2 regions of the Roseovarius sp. M141 genome follow, and region 1 is predicted to be linked to the other one. Evidence: riboswitches for the same ligand, from Rfam matches in the RefSeq annotation. Region 1 holds a riboswitch; the other holds the start of a gene.
What was found. Region 1 has a riboswitch for cobalamin ahead of FGD77_RS16370 (TonB-dependent siderophore receptor). Riboswitches for the same ligand answer to the same signal wherever they lie in the genome.

Region 1 (5,516 bases):
GGAATTGATCGCCACGGTTGTCGAGCGGTCGGATGTGCCCAAGAAATATGCCAAACCCGTTGTCGAGGCGATGCTGGCCGTCCTGGGCGAAGCGCTGGGCGAGGGGCGCGATTTGAACCTGCAACCCATGGGCAAGATCAAGCGCAAGCGCATGAAGGACACCGGCAAGGCGCGCGTGATCGTCGCCAATATCCGCCAGCCGAATGCGCCCGGGGCAGGCGATGACGCGCTCGTCCGTCCGGCAGCGGCGGTGCATCCGCAAGGGGGCAAGGATCAGGCGAAGAAGCGCGGAAAAGAAGCGGTTGCAGACGACGCCGAGTGACGCTAAAAACCGGCGAAAGGGTGATTAGCTCAGTGGTAGAGCGCTTCGTTCACATCGAAGATGTCAGGGGTTCAAGTCCCTTATCACCCACCATTTTCCATTCGTTTCAGGTGCTTGAAGTATGAGTGTATCGCTGCGCCATGACTGGCCGGATCTGTGGTTCCTGCGGCATGGGCAAACCGAATGGAATGCGGCCGGCCGCATTCAGGGGCGGCTGGATTCTCCGCTGACAGCCATGGGTAGGCTGCAAGCGCAGATGCAGGCAGGTCTGGTTGGCGACGCGCTCGGCGAAGTAGCGGCAGGGCGTGGTGGCATCTACGTCTCGCCACTGGGCCGGGCCCGTCAGACGGCGGCGATCGCGCTGGCAGGGCATCCCGTCATCATTGACCCGCGTCTGGCCGAGATCGGCGCAGGCGCGTGGGAGGGTCGGCAGAAGGCCGACCTGCCGCAGCGCGACAATGATCTGCTGACCTATACATCCGCCCCGCAGGGCGAAACGCTGGAACAATTGATCGCCCGCGTTCAGGGCTTTGCCGACAGCCTTGCCGGGCCTGGCATCGTGGTTGCCCATGGCCTGTGGGGGCAGGTGCTGCGCGGCTTGACCAAAGGGCTGGAGCCGGGCGACATGGGCGCGCAGGATAACGGGCAGGGCTGTATCTATCATCTTAGCCAAGGGCGCGAGACGCGGCTGGATGCGCCTGACTAGAGGTAAGCGGCGTTTGTTCTACGGATCAAGGGGGTCACGGCACGCAATGCCGATACAGACCGCACTTTGCCGGGCGCAGATGTCAAACCACCCTTGCCAGACGCAGCGCTTGACGCTAGAGGGGTCGCGCGGGTGATTAGCTCAGTTGGTAGAGCGTTTCGTTTACACCGAAAATGTCGGGGGTTCGAGCCCCTCATCACCCACCATCCCCGACTCGCCCTGCCACGCCGCGCCGGTCGGTGTCGGCTTTGCATCAAAGGCGCCCTCAAACGATGAGTTCCGGCGCCCGGTTTTCCCCTTCCCCGCAGCATTGCACTAGGTTACACCCGCGCTACTTCGGTCCCGGCTGTCATACGTCTGGATAATAGGGAACTACGATGCGGCGCCCCGGCGCCAATGTCGTGACTGCCCCCGCAACTGTAGGCGGTAAGCGAAGCCGGACACATGTCACTGCCGCACGAAGCGGCGGGAAGGCCCGGCCAAGCGTTGACCCGCAAGTCAGGAGACCTGCCGAAGTGCTCACCCTGTCCGGACGCGGGGCGCGTCGTGGACAACGGAGTCTTCCGGTGTGGTGGCATTTCGCCGCCTGCGGAGGGGCCGTCGTGTCATTCCGCATGCAACTCTTACGACCTGCATCGCCGTATTCCGGCGGCCCGGAGACATATATGAAACGCTCTTTTCTCACTTCCACCGTCCTGACCGCCACGGGCCTGAGCTTTACCGGCGCGCTGATCGCCGCCGCCGCCGCAGCGCAACAGACCTATGATCTGGGCACCATCGTGCTATCGTCCAGCCTCACCCCCGTAGAACTGGGCCGCACCGGCGCCACTGTTGAGGTGCTTGAGGGGGATCAGGTAGGCAAGAATGACATCTCGGTCATCAACCGGCTGGACCGTTTGCCGGGTGTCAGTTCCACCTCGGACGGTGGGCTTGGTGCCAGGGGCGGCATCCAGATCCGCGGACTGCCCGCGCGCTATGTGGGCGTTCGGATCAACGGCATCGACGTGGCTGATCCGGCGAGCACCCAGAATCAGTTCAATTTCGGCGGGTACACCTCGTCAGGCGTTCAGCGTATCGAGGTGCTGAAGGGGTCGCAATCGGCGCTCTACGGCTCCGAGGCGATAGCCGGTGTTGTGAATATCTTGACATATGTACCCGAAGATCTTGGGTTTTCCGGCCAGGCCAATGTCGAGGCGGGTACGTATAATACCTATTCCGGCGCGCTCAGCGTGGGCTATAGATCAGAGCGCGGGTTTGTCGCGCTTAGCTATGGTCGGGTCAAAACTGATGGGTTTTCTTCTCAGAGCTTCAACACCGAAGATGACGGGTTCGAGCAGACAACCATAGATCTGACCGCCGAATATAACGTGACCGCCGCGTTCACCATTGGTGCTGCCCTGCATTACCGTGACAGCACGCTGGATATCGACCGCAGCAGATTTTCCGATGATGCGACCGGCATCAACTATTTCACCGAAAAGGGCGCGCGGTTTTTTGCGACGCTTGAAACCGGCGCAATCACCCACACGCTAAGCTATAGCTATTTCGAGGTCGACCGCGACGATCCGGGCGGATTTACCACCACTTTCACGGGCGAGCGTCAGAATGTGTCCTACTTGGGCAGTGCCGAACTGAGCGCGCGCGCGATTTTGAACTTTGGCGCCGAGTATACGGAGGAAAAATTCACCTCGGGCGCGTCGCGTGGGTCCGAGGATGACACTGCCGTCAATGGCGAGCTGCTGTTCAGCCCGGCGGACAACATCGATATATCTGCCGCCCTGCGACATGACGACGATTCAAGCTTTGGCGGCCAGACGACCGGTAGGCTTGCGGCAGTCTGGCGCCCGATCGAGGATCTGGCATTCCGCGCCGTCTATGGCACCGGCTATCGCGCGCCGTCGCTGTACGAGAGGTTCGGACCATACGGTGTCGCCTCGCTCCAGCCTGAGGAGAGCAGCAGCTATGAGTTGGGCGTCGAGAAAACCTTTGGCGCGGTCGGTTACGTCAAGGCGACATTGTTTTACACCGACATTGATGATCTGATCGACTACGATCCGAACTCCACCGCTTGCGGCAACATGTTCCCCGGCTGTTACAGTCAGGTGCCGGGCACGACGACGTCCAAGGGCATCGAGCTGTCGGGTGAATATGCCCTGACGTCCGGCCTGACCCTGTTTGGCGCCTATACATACACTGACGCCAAGAACGACGGCGCGCGCCTGGAGCGCACGCCCAAGCATGACGTCACGCTGGGTCTGTCGAACGATTTCACCGATCGGTTCTCCGGCTATGTGGACCTGCGCCATGTCGCCGATGTGGTGCCTAGCGCATTCGCCCCTGCGGGTCACAAGGTCGGCGACTACACTTTGGTCGGCGCCGGAGTCTCCTATGACGTCACGGACGACGCCGCGCTGTACCTGCGTGTCGAGAACCTCTTTGACGAGGATTACGAGACGGCGGGCGGCTACAACCAACCGGGTCGCGCGGCCTACGTTGGGCTTCGTGCGAGCTTCTGATCGTATAAGCCGGATCGCTGCGCGCGCCGTATTGGCGGGCGCGGCGGTGCTGTTTTCGGTGCCGCTGTCGGCGGCGCCGCAGCGGGTCGTGTCGATCAACCTGTGCACCGACCAGTTGGCAATGCTGCTGGCCGCCCCCGGCCAATTGATATCGGTCAGCCGCATTGCGCTGGATCCGCGCGTTTCGTCCATGGCTGCCGAGGCTGCGCAGTATCCCATCAACGCCAGCCGCGCCGAAGAGGTGCACGGCATGCGGCCCGATCTGGTCGTGGCGGGCGAATACACCAGCCGCGATACGGTGGCGCTGCTGCGACGGTTGGAAATCGACGTGGTACAGTTCGGCATTGTCCGTTCGCTGGACGAGGTGCGCGCGCGTATCCGGCAGATGGGCGCGGCGCTGGGCCGCGAGGCGGCGGCGCGCGCGATGATCGCGCAGTTCGACGCCGATCTTGCACATCTGCGGGCGGATCTGGACGGTGGGCTTGCACCCGGCCCGGACGCGCCGCGCGCTGCGATGTATTCGGCCAACGGATACACGTCTGGCGACAAAACCCTGTCGGGTGAGATTCTAGCCGCTGCCGGGCTGCGGAACGCGCCGGGCGAAGAGGGCTATGGCTATGGCAAGCTGCCTCTGGAAATGCTGGCGATGCTTCAGCCCGACCTTGTCATCACCGCGCGGCGCTATCCGCGCGGCTCGCGGGCAGAGGAGATCATGGACCACCCCGTCGTCGAAATGCTAAGCGGGCAGGCCGCCCGCGCTGTGATGAGCGATCAGGACTGGGTCTGTGGCACCCCCTTCGTACTGCGCGCGATTGCCGACATGGCCGCCGCCCGCCGCAAGGCAGTGGCTGATTTGAAAACCGGCGTGGAGGCAGACAAATGAACCGTGTGATGATCGCCCTTGCACTGCTGGCCGCGGCACTGTTCTCCGCATCGCTGCTGGTCGGCCCTGCGGGCCTGCCGGTGGGTGATAGTCTGGTCGCGCTCTGGCAGGGGGGCGACGGGCCTGTGGCGATGGTCATGCGCCAGATTCGCCTGCCGCGCGCCATCCTTGCGCTGATGATCGGCGCCAGCCTTGGGCTTGCCGGGGCGGCGATGCAGGGCTATCTGCGCAATCCGCTGGCCGAGCCGGGGCTGATCGGGGTGTCGGGCTCTTCCGCGCTTGGGGCGGTGCTGGCGATCCATACAGGCGCGGCGGCGATGTGGTCGCTGGGCCTGCCTCTGGCGGCGCTTGGCGGGGCACTGGCCGGTGTCGCGCTGGTCATGGGGTTGGCCGGGCCACGTGGTGGATCGCTGACGCTGATCCTGGCGGGGATCGCGATTTCGGCGCTGGCCGGCGCGCTGACGTCGCTCGTGCTGAACCTGTCGCCGAATCCCTTTGCCGCAAATGAGATCGTGTTCTGGATGATGGGGTCGCTGGCGGATCGTTCGATGACGCATGTCTGGCTGGCGGCGCCGCTGATGGCGGTAGGCTGGGTGTTGATCGGCACGTTGGGCAGGGGCCTTGACGCGCTGACGCTGGGCGAGGATGCGGCGGGCGCCATGGGGGTAAACCTGCCCCGGATGCGAATCGTTCTGGTGCTGGGCACGGCTTGCGTCGTTGGGGCGTCCACGGCGGTTGCCGGGGCCATCGGCTTTGTCGGGCTGGTGGTGCCGCATATCCTGCGGCCCTTTGTTGGCGCGCGGCCCTCGCGTCTGCTGTGGGCGTCGGCGCTGGGGGGCGCGGTGATGCTGCTGGTTGCCGACATCGCCGTGCGGATCATCCTGCCGACGCAGGATTTGAAACTGGGCGTGCTGACTGCACTGGTCGGCGCGCCGGTCTTCCTGCACCTGATCTACAAGACGCGGAGGGACGGGATATGAGCCTGCTGTCGCTGTCGGAGTTGGGCGTCATATTGCGCGGGCGCCCGGTGATTTCGGGCGTTACGCTGGACATTGCGCCCGGTGAATTTGTTGGCCTGATCGGTCCCAA
Region 2 (5,516 bases), on a different contig from region 1:
GCCACCTCCTGGCCAGAGGTCGCCCGGGTCATCGGCGAGTGCGCTCCGGAATGGGTCTTCCCCTCGAGAACGTCGCCGGGCACATCACCCTCGGCCTTGAAACCAGTGCTGCGAGAGCTTTGGGACATAAGCTACCGCCTGCGGCGGGCGTTCAGCGCGGCAGAAGTCGGCGCGCCGCACCAGCGACAGCGCATCTTCATCCTGGCCCACACCGATGAGCCTGCATCCCGGCACCGCCAGTTACAATCTGGCAGGCAACAGCGACCTTGACGGTGCAGCAAATGCAGCCGTTGGCCAGTTCCACAATGTTTTCCGCAGGGCAATCCTCATCCGCACAGGATGTCAAAATGTCGCCGTCGACGCCGACGGTGCCGAATTCGTTGACCAGCACAGCATGCTGACGCCCCTTTGAAATGGGTCATCAGGTGGCGGATCAGCGTAGTTTTGCCCGAGCCGAGAAAGCCGGTGATCACGGTCACGGGGATTTTGGCAAGGTCGGTCATTTGGGGGGCCTCCATCGGGGGAATACGGGCAAAGGCTTTTTTGCTTGCGGAAAAACACTGGGGCGTTCACGCCACGGCACAAGGCCATCGGCGGAGGCGGCATAAGCGGCGGCACCTGCAAGGGATTTCGACACTGTCGGCACGGCTCAGCCGTCCATAGATGTAGGTCCATTTTCCGGGCGACGACAGTGCAACAGTCGCCCCTGTGAACAGGCCGACAGGCATTCAACCGGCACGATCTGCACCCTTCCGGCGCACCTGGCTCGGTCAAGGCTGCGTGCAGCAATGCGCCGGGGCGTGGCGCATCGTCCTGTGGCACCTCGCCAGCGCGGCAAGTCATGCAGACATGCAAGGAAGCGGTCATTGGCGGGTCTCCTTTCTGGAGATCAAAAGGCGCATGGCGGGCTTCCGGTATTCGCTGACGCAACGGTCACTCCTCAACGAAAAAGCGTCGTGATGGCGGCAAAAAGCGTCCCGTCCACGGCAAGCGGGCCGTGGGTGTTGCTGTTCAGCGTGACCAAAACGATCACCTCGCCTGGTGGCAGACGTGGAAGATGCATCCATGCGCCATAAAGACGGCCCAGCTTTTCACCGTTGACATAAACATGCGCATGCCCCTCGCCCGGCACATCCACCAGGCCGACGGCCCGGCGTGAAGGTGAAGTTTCCGGCATGAACCTGAAGGTTGTAGCCCTCGATCTGGATCGCGGGGTCAGCTCAATTGCAACCTCGTGGCGCACGGAGTGCGGGGCACCTCAAGCGCAGTGGTGTGCGCGATATCTGCGCGCTGCCGCTGTGGCCCCCCCTTAGTCATGCCGCCATGCACAGCAGCATAACCGTGATCGTGCCCCATCAAAAGTGACCCCACTGCCCGCAGCAAGCGTGAAGCCTATTCCGCCACCGAACACCAGTCCGATGATGAAAAAGACCAAGCGCCCTGTTCATGCGCCAACTCTCGCTGTGTCGTGCGCCTCCTCCCGCCGCCAAAAATAACCGGCGAAGGCGCCCAGCAACACCCACGCGGCCAAACCGACGCCCGCGGCCCGCGCCGCGAAGAGGGCAGCGATTTCTGGTGGCACTGTGCCACTAAAGCTGTCCGGCTCTGGCGCGCCGATCAAATGAGGTGCTGCCAGCAAGACCACGGCCAGACCCCGAAGCGCCCAATTGCGCGCAAACGCAAGCAGCCACAGCGCCACCCCCGCCGACACGACCGTGGCAAAACCACCAGACCTGCCTCGCACCCACCTCTGCCGCCGCCACGCCCGGAACCTCGGGCGCAAGCGTAAAGGCCGGGGCAGGGTGGAATGTGACGAAGCCCGCAATGCCCCAGATCATCCCCATGCGCCCATCTATCTGCGCGCCGCGCCCCTCGGCCACTGACATCATCGCCAGCAGGAGCAAGCCATAGCCCGTATAGGTCAGCATCGTGAAGATCACGCTCAGCCCGTCACGAACCGCATCAAACCCCGGCAACACCGGATGCGCGGTGACCGGATCGGCCCCGAAATGCAACAGTTCTCCACGCTCATAAAGCTCCGCATGCAGCAAAAACAGGCTGCACGAATGCCAACTGTAGCAGACCGGCAATCAAGCCAGCTACAGCACCAGCGAACAACGCGCTGGTCAAAAATTTAGAGAACATCCGTTAGTGGCAGGGAAAGCCGGTGGCGTGACGCACATCGTGGGCGGCGTCATGCAACGCCGGAGGCCTGAACGTGGCCTGTCAGGGTAATAATCGCCAGTCCCAGAACTGCCGCGAAAAGCGCGGGCAATATATCAGCGCGCAACTTGCCATGGGATTGGCCCTGAACTTGGGTCAGTGTAGTCATTGTAGCTCTCCTTACCGTCCACCCGACGGCATCGCGTTTCAATCGTGCTTGGCAGGTCTCCTGGCTCGCGGGTCGTGGCTGTTTGCCCGCCTTCCCCACCGCACCCGTCGTCGGGTTTGGCAAGTGGCATGAGGGGCAACAGCTCACCGCTTACAGTCGCGGGGGCGGCTCCAGCTTCGGGCGGCTGCCCTTACTGAATTCCCCTGTTAGGTTCCACACATTTCTGCGCTTTTCGGAACACCAAGCCTGCTCATATAACCAGTTTGGTTTCGCATAGGCAATACGATTTTCGCTGTGTCGCGAAGCCAGACTGTTTCACAAGGAATTTCCGGTGGTAAGGTGTGCAATCTTCCCGGAAGTAAGGTGCTTCATTAGCAAAACTTGTTTGGCAAGACGCATGAGGAGATACTGATTGAAAACGAGCAGAAACACGACCGCGCGGTCATCTCGATGCTACGGCAGGCCGAAGGCGGCGTGCCGCTTGCCAACCTTCGGTCGCAAGAATTATCTCTTCATGGGGCAAAAAGGACGGCGGTAAAGTCGCAGCCATCGCCTACACGCTTATCGAAACCGCGCGCATGAACAGCGTCGACCCAGATGTTTGTCTTCACTGAGTGCTCGACCGCGTCGCAGATCACAAGATGCCCCGCCGCGACGACCTCATGCCGTGGGACTGGGCGGCGGAATAAGTGTCAACAACAGTCAGACGGGACGTGTGTGGACGCCGCCAGCTGCCGCCCTCGGGACCGCGATGCTCTCGCTCGGCGCCTGCACAGTGGTTCTGATGTTCGCCAGAGCGTCCGCCCGCCATTGATGGAGTACAGCCGAGCCGAACAGTCAGGGATGGCCGACGAGATTGAAGCGTCACCTGAGGGCGCGATGATGATCGACTGGCTGGCGGATTACGCCGTGACGCGGGACCAGGCACGGGCTTGCGGATGATCTGGACGGACAGGTCGGATATAACCCCCGTAAAGTAATATGCGGCGGGACCGCCTAGAGATAGGCCCGATTTGTTTCACAAGGTTGCGTTTTCAATCGGCCGCGGGAAATTCCACGCATCTGATAACGCCACACTGCATCATCGCACGCCATGGCCGAAGAGTACCGCGTCAGGGTCACCGGGTCATCCAGCACTGGTCAAGCCAGTCCGAAACGCTACCCGGCCAGCCGCGTGACGCACCGCGCGTGTCGGGATGGTTATCGGAAGTGAGGCGGAAGGAGATCATGGCGCGATGCTGCCACGGTTTTTTTTCGCAGGGCCGGTTGCAAATCGGTAAGCGTTATATGGCGGTAATCGGTTCCAGCAAACCGCAAGTCGCGTTTTTTTGCACGCGGTGGCCTGTCGCTGCCCGCTTATGCACGCTGGTGCGGTTTTTCTGGTCCGGTGTTGATGTGGCGTTGATGTAAACCGGACAAGCAAAAGCCCGACTGATTAGGTCGGGCTTTAAGCTTTTGATTTAGCGCTGTTATTTGGTTGCGGGAGTAGGATTTGAACCTACGACCTTCAGGTTATGAGCCGAAATATCTGCGATTCCAATAACTTAGATATTTCAGTGACTTACGCGCCAAGCCTTTGATTCCGCGCATTTTCTACTCCGACGACACCCGACATTGACCGGGTTTCACCGTCACCGACCGCGCCAAAACGGTGTATGCGGGTTGAGGTGGCGTTGAGGTGGCCGATCCCTTATCTCACTGGATCATGATCGCGAACGGCCCTGAGCTGCCATTCATCACGGTCACCATTGCTGCATATAAACGATTGACCTCCCCCCTCCCCACTGAAAAATTCCCGACTGGGGTAAGTCTGTTTCTTTGAAAGGAGGCGGATGAAGGGCTTTGAAACAGAAAAAATATCCGACCAATGCAATCAAGCGATCGTTAGTGACGAGAGTCCGTTACTAACGATCGCGAACTGCGGTTCGGACGATTGTGTGATCACGCCAACAGTGTTTGCGGAATCGGTGTAGGAACATCTATCTGTGACAGGCTGGCCAAGAGAGCCTTGGCATTAGCTAAGCGCACGGCTGTTGCCTTTTCAGGCTTACGTTGAGCCGTTTCATTCCAGGGATCATCGTAACCATCGTGGGCCAAAAAGACCGCAGTAGCGGCCAGCTCCAACTCGATCGAGTCGGCAGCAGCGGCAAGGGTTGCAAGGCTATGGCGTGGGTTGCCTTGTTCAAGTTCTTGAACATTATCAATAGTATACGTGGAATACGTCCCACCCCATGCCGTTTGATCTTGGCGCTCATTGAGGTTTCCAAACAATGCACCAAACTTTGCAGATGAAGCCAACTCTTCACTGAAAGGGCCGTAGTGCTTGTATGCAAAACGAAAGCTATCATCGAGACCCGTCGCAGTAAGCAGGTACGCAATCTTCTGTAACCGCGTCCGACCTACGATCCGACCACCTGCATCTCGAATGAGATTTGTAACTTCTTCTATCCTAATATCGGACATCAGTTGATCTCCCCTTCAACAATATCTTTTATTACCTGTAAGGCTTCAGCGTCTGATTCATCATAGTATGCGCGAGTCAGCCTATAAACACTCAAAGATTTCACTATCTCGGACCGTTGCCTGATGTCGATCAACTCGCCACCATCGGTACGCACGTTGATCTGCTCAGTATAGCCATTGCTACCACCACCTGCCTTGTAGGGCTTTCGTTCGGCCTCATCTGTGATGATACGGGGAACGACTGCCTCTTGCTTCTTTTCCCATTCTTGTAGCTTCACCACCGCCGAGGCGCAACATTTTTCAATTTTCTCTATATTTTGCAGGTCCATCGAATTGTGGGGGGTCACATCTGTGGGTAATTTCCGCCCGAATGTCATAGCATTTGAAAAGTTTCCGGTTCAGGAGACGATCTGAAAACTCCGAGAGGATTGGATCATCTGCTTCAAGTAAAAGCTGAAGTGCGCCCCAAACAGCCGTGTCGTCTAAAGCCAAGGCTGTTTCGAGGCTCTCAGGTTCCTTGGCAAACTTGATCAGTGGATGGTTCGAAGGTAATCCAGTTTTCCCCACAGCGTCATCTCCAACCAACTCGACGAGTCGAACCAGAACTTCCGCGAATAACTTCTCAGCACCTCGTGTGGTCTTATGAAAATAGATTGTCGGGTAAAGTTGGAATAACCCCAGAACATAAGATTCAGCCGCTTGTATCGCCTTCGGGCCGATT

Region 2: another riboswitch for cobalamin. It lies ahead of FGD77_RS22035 (CbtB domain-containing protein); the one in region 1 lies ahead of FGD77_RS16370 (TonB-dependent siderophore receptor).

What each region holds. Positions count from the first base shown of each region.
Region 1 covers NZ_VCNH01000008.1:2,543,477-2,548,992, reverse strand. Annotated here, with positions in the region: gene FGD77_RS16390 (HU family DNA-binding protein) at 1-322, shown strand, start outside; tRNA gene FGD77_RS16385 (tRNA-Val) at 341-415, shown strand; gene FGD77_RS16380 (histidine phosphatase family protein) at 444-1,028, shown strand; tRNA gene FGD77_RS16375 (tRNA-Val) at 1,159-1,234, shown strand; cobalamin riboswitch at 1,349-1,558, shown strand; gene FGD77_RS16370 (TonB-dependent siderophore receptor) at 1,694-3,544, shown strand; gene FGD77_RS16365 (ABC transporter substrate-binding protein) at 3,531-4,427, shown strand; gene FGD77_RS16360 (iron ABC transporter permease) at 4,424-5,407, shown strand; gene FGD77_RS16355 (ABC transporter ATP-binding protein) at 5,404-5,516, shown strand, end outside.
Region 2 covers NZ_VCNH01000009.1:251-5,766, forward strand. Annotated here, with positions in the region: partial or broken gene FGD77_RS22010 (GTP-binding protein) at 269-503, opposite strand; gene FGD77_RS22565 (hypothetical protein) at 941-1,177, opposite strand; gene FGD77_RS22025 (CbtA family protein) at 1,445-1,699, opposite strand; gene FGD77_RS22030 (CbtA family protein) at 1,590-2,051, opposite strand; partial or broken gene FGD77_RS22035 (CbtB domain-containing protein) at 2,149-2,332, opposite strand; cobalamin riboswitch at 2,365-2,592, opposite strand; partial or broken gene FGD77_RS22040 (transposase domain-containing protein) at 2,826-3,021, shown strand; gene FGD77_RS22045 (hypothetical protein) at 4,274-4,795, opposite strand; gene FGD77_RS22050 (hypothetical protein) at 4,795-5,124, opposite strand; gene FGD77_RS22055 (HD domain-containing protein) at 5,096-5,516, opposite strand, start outside.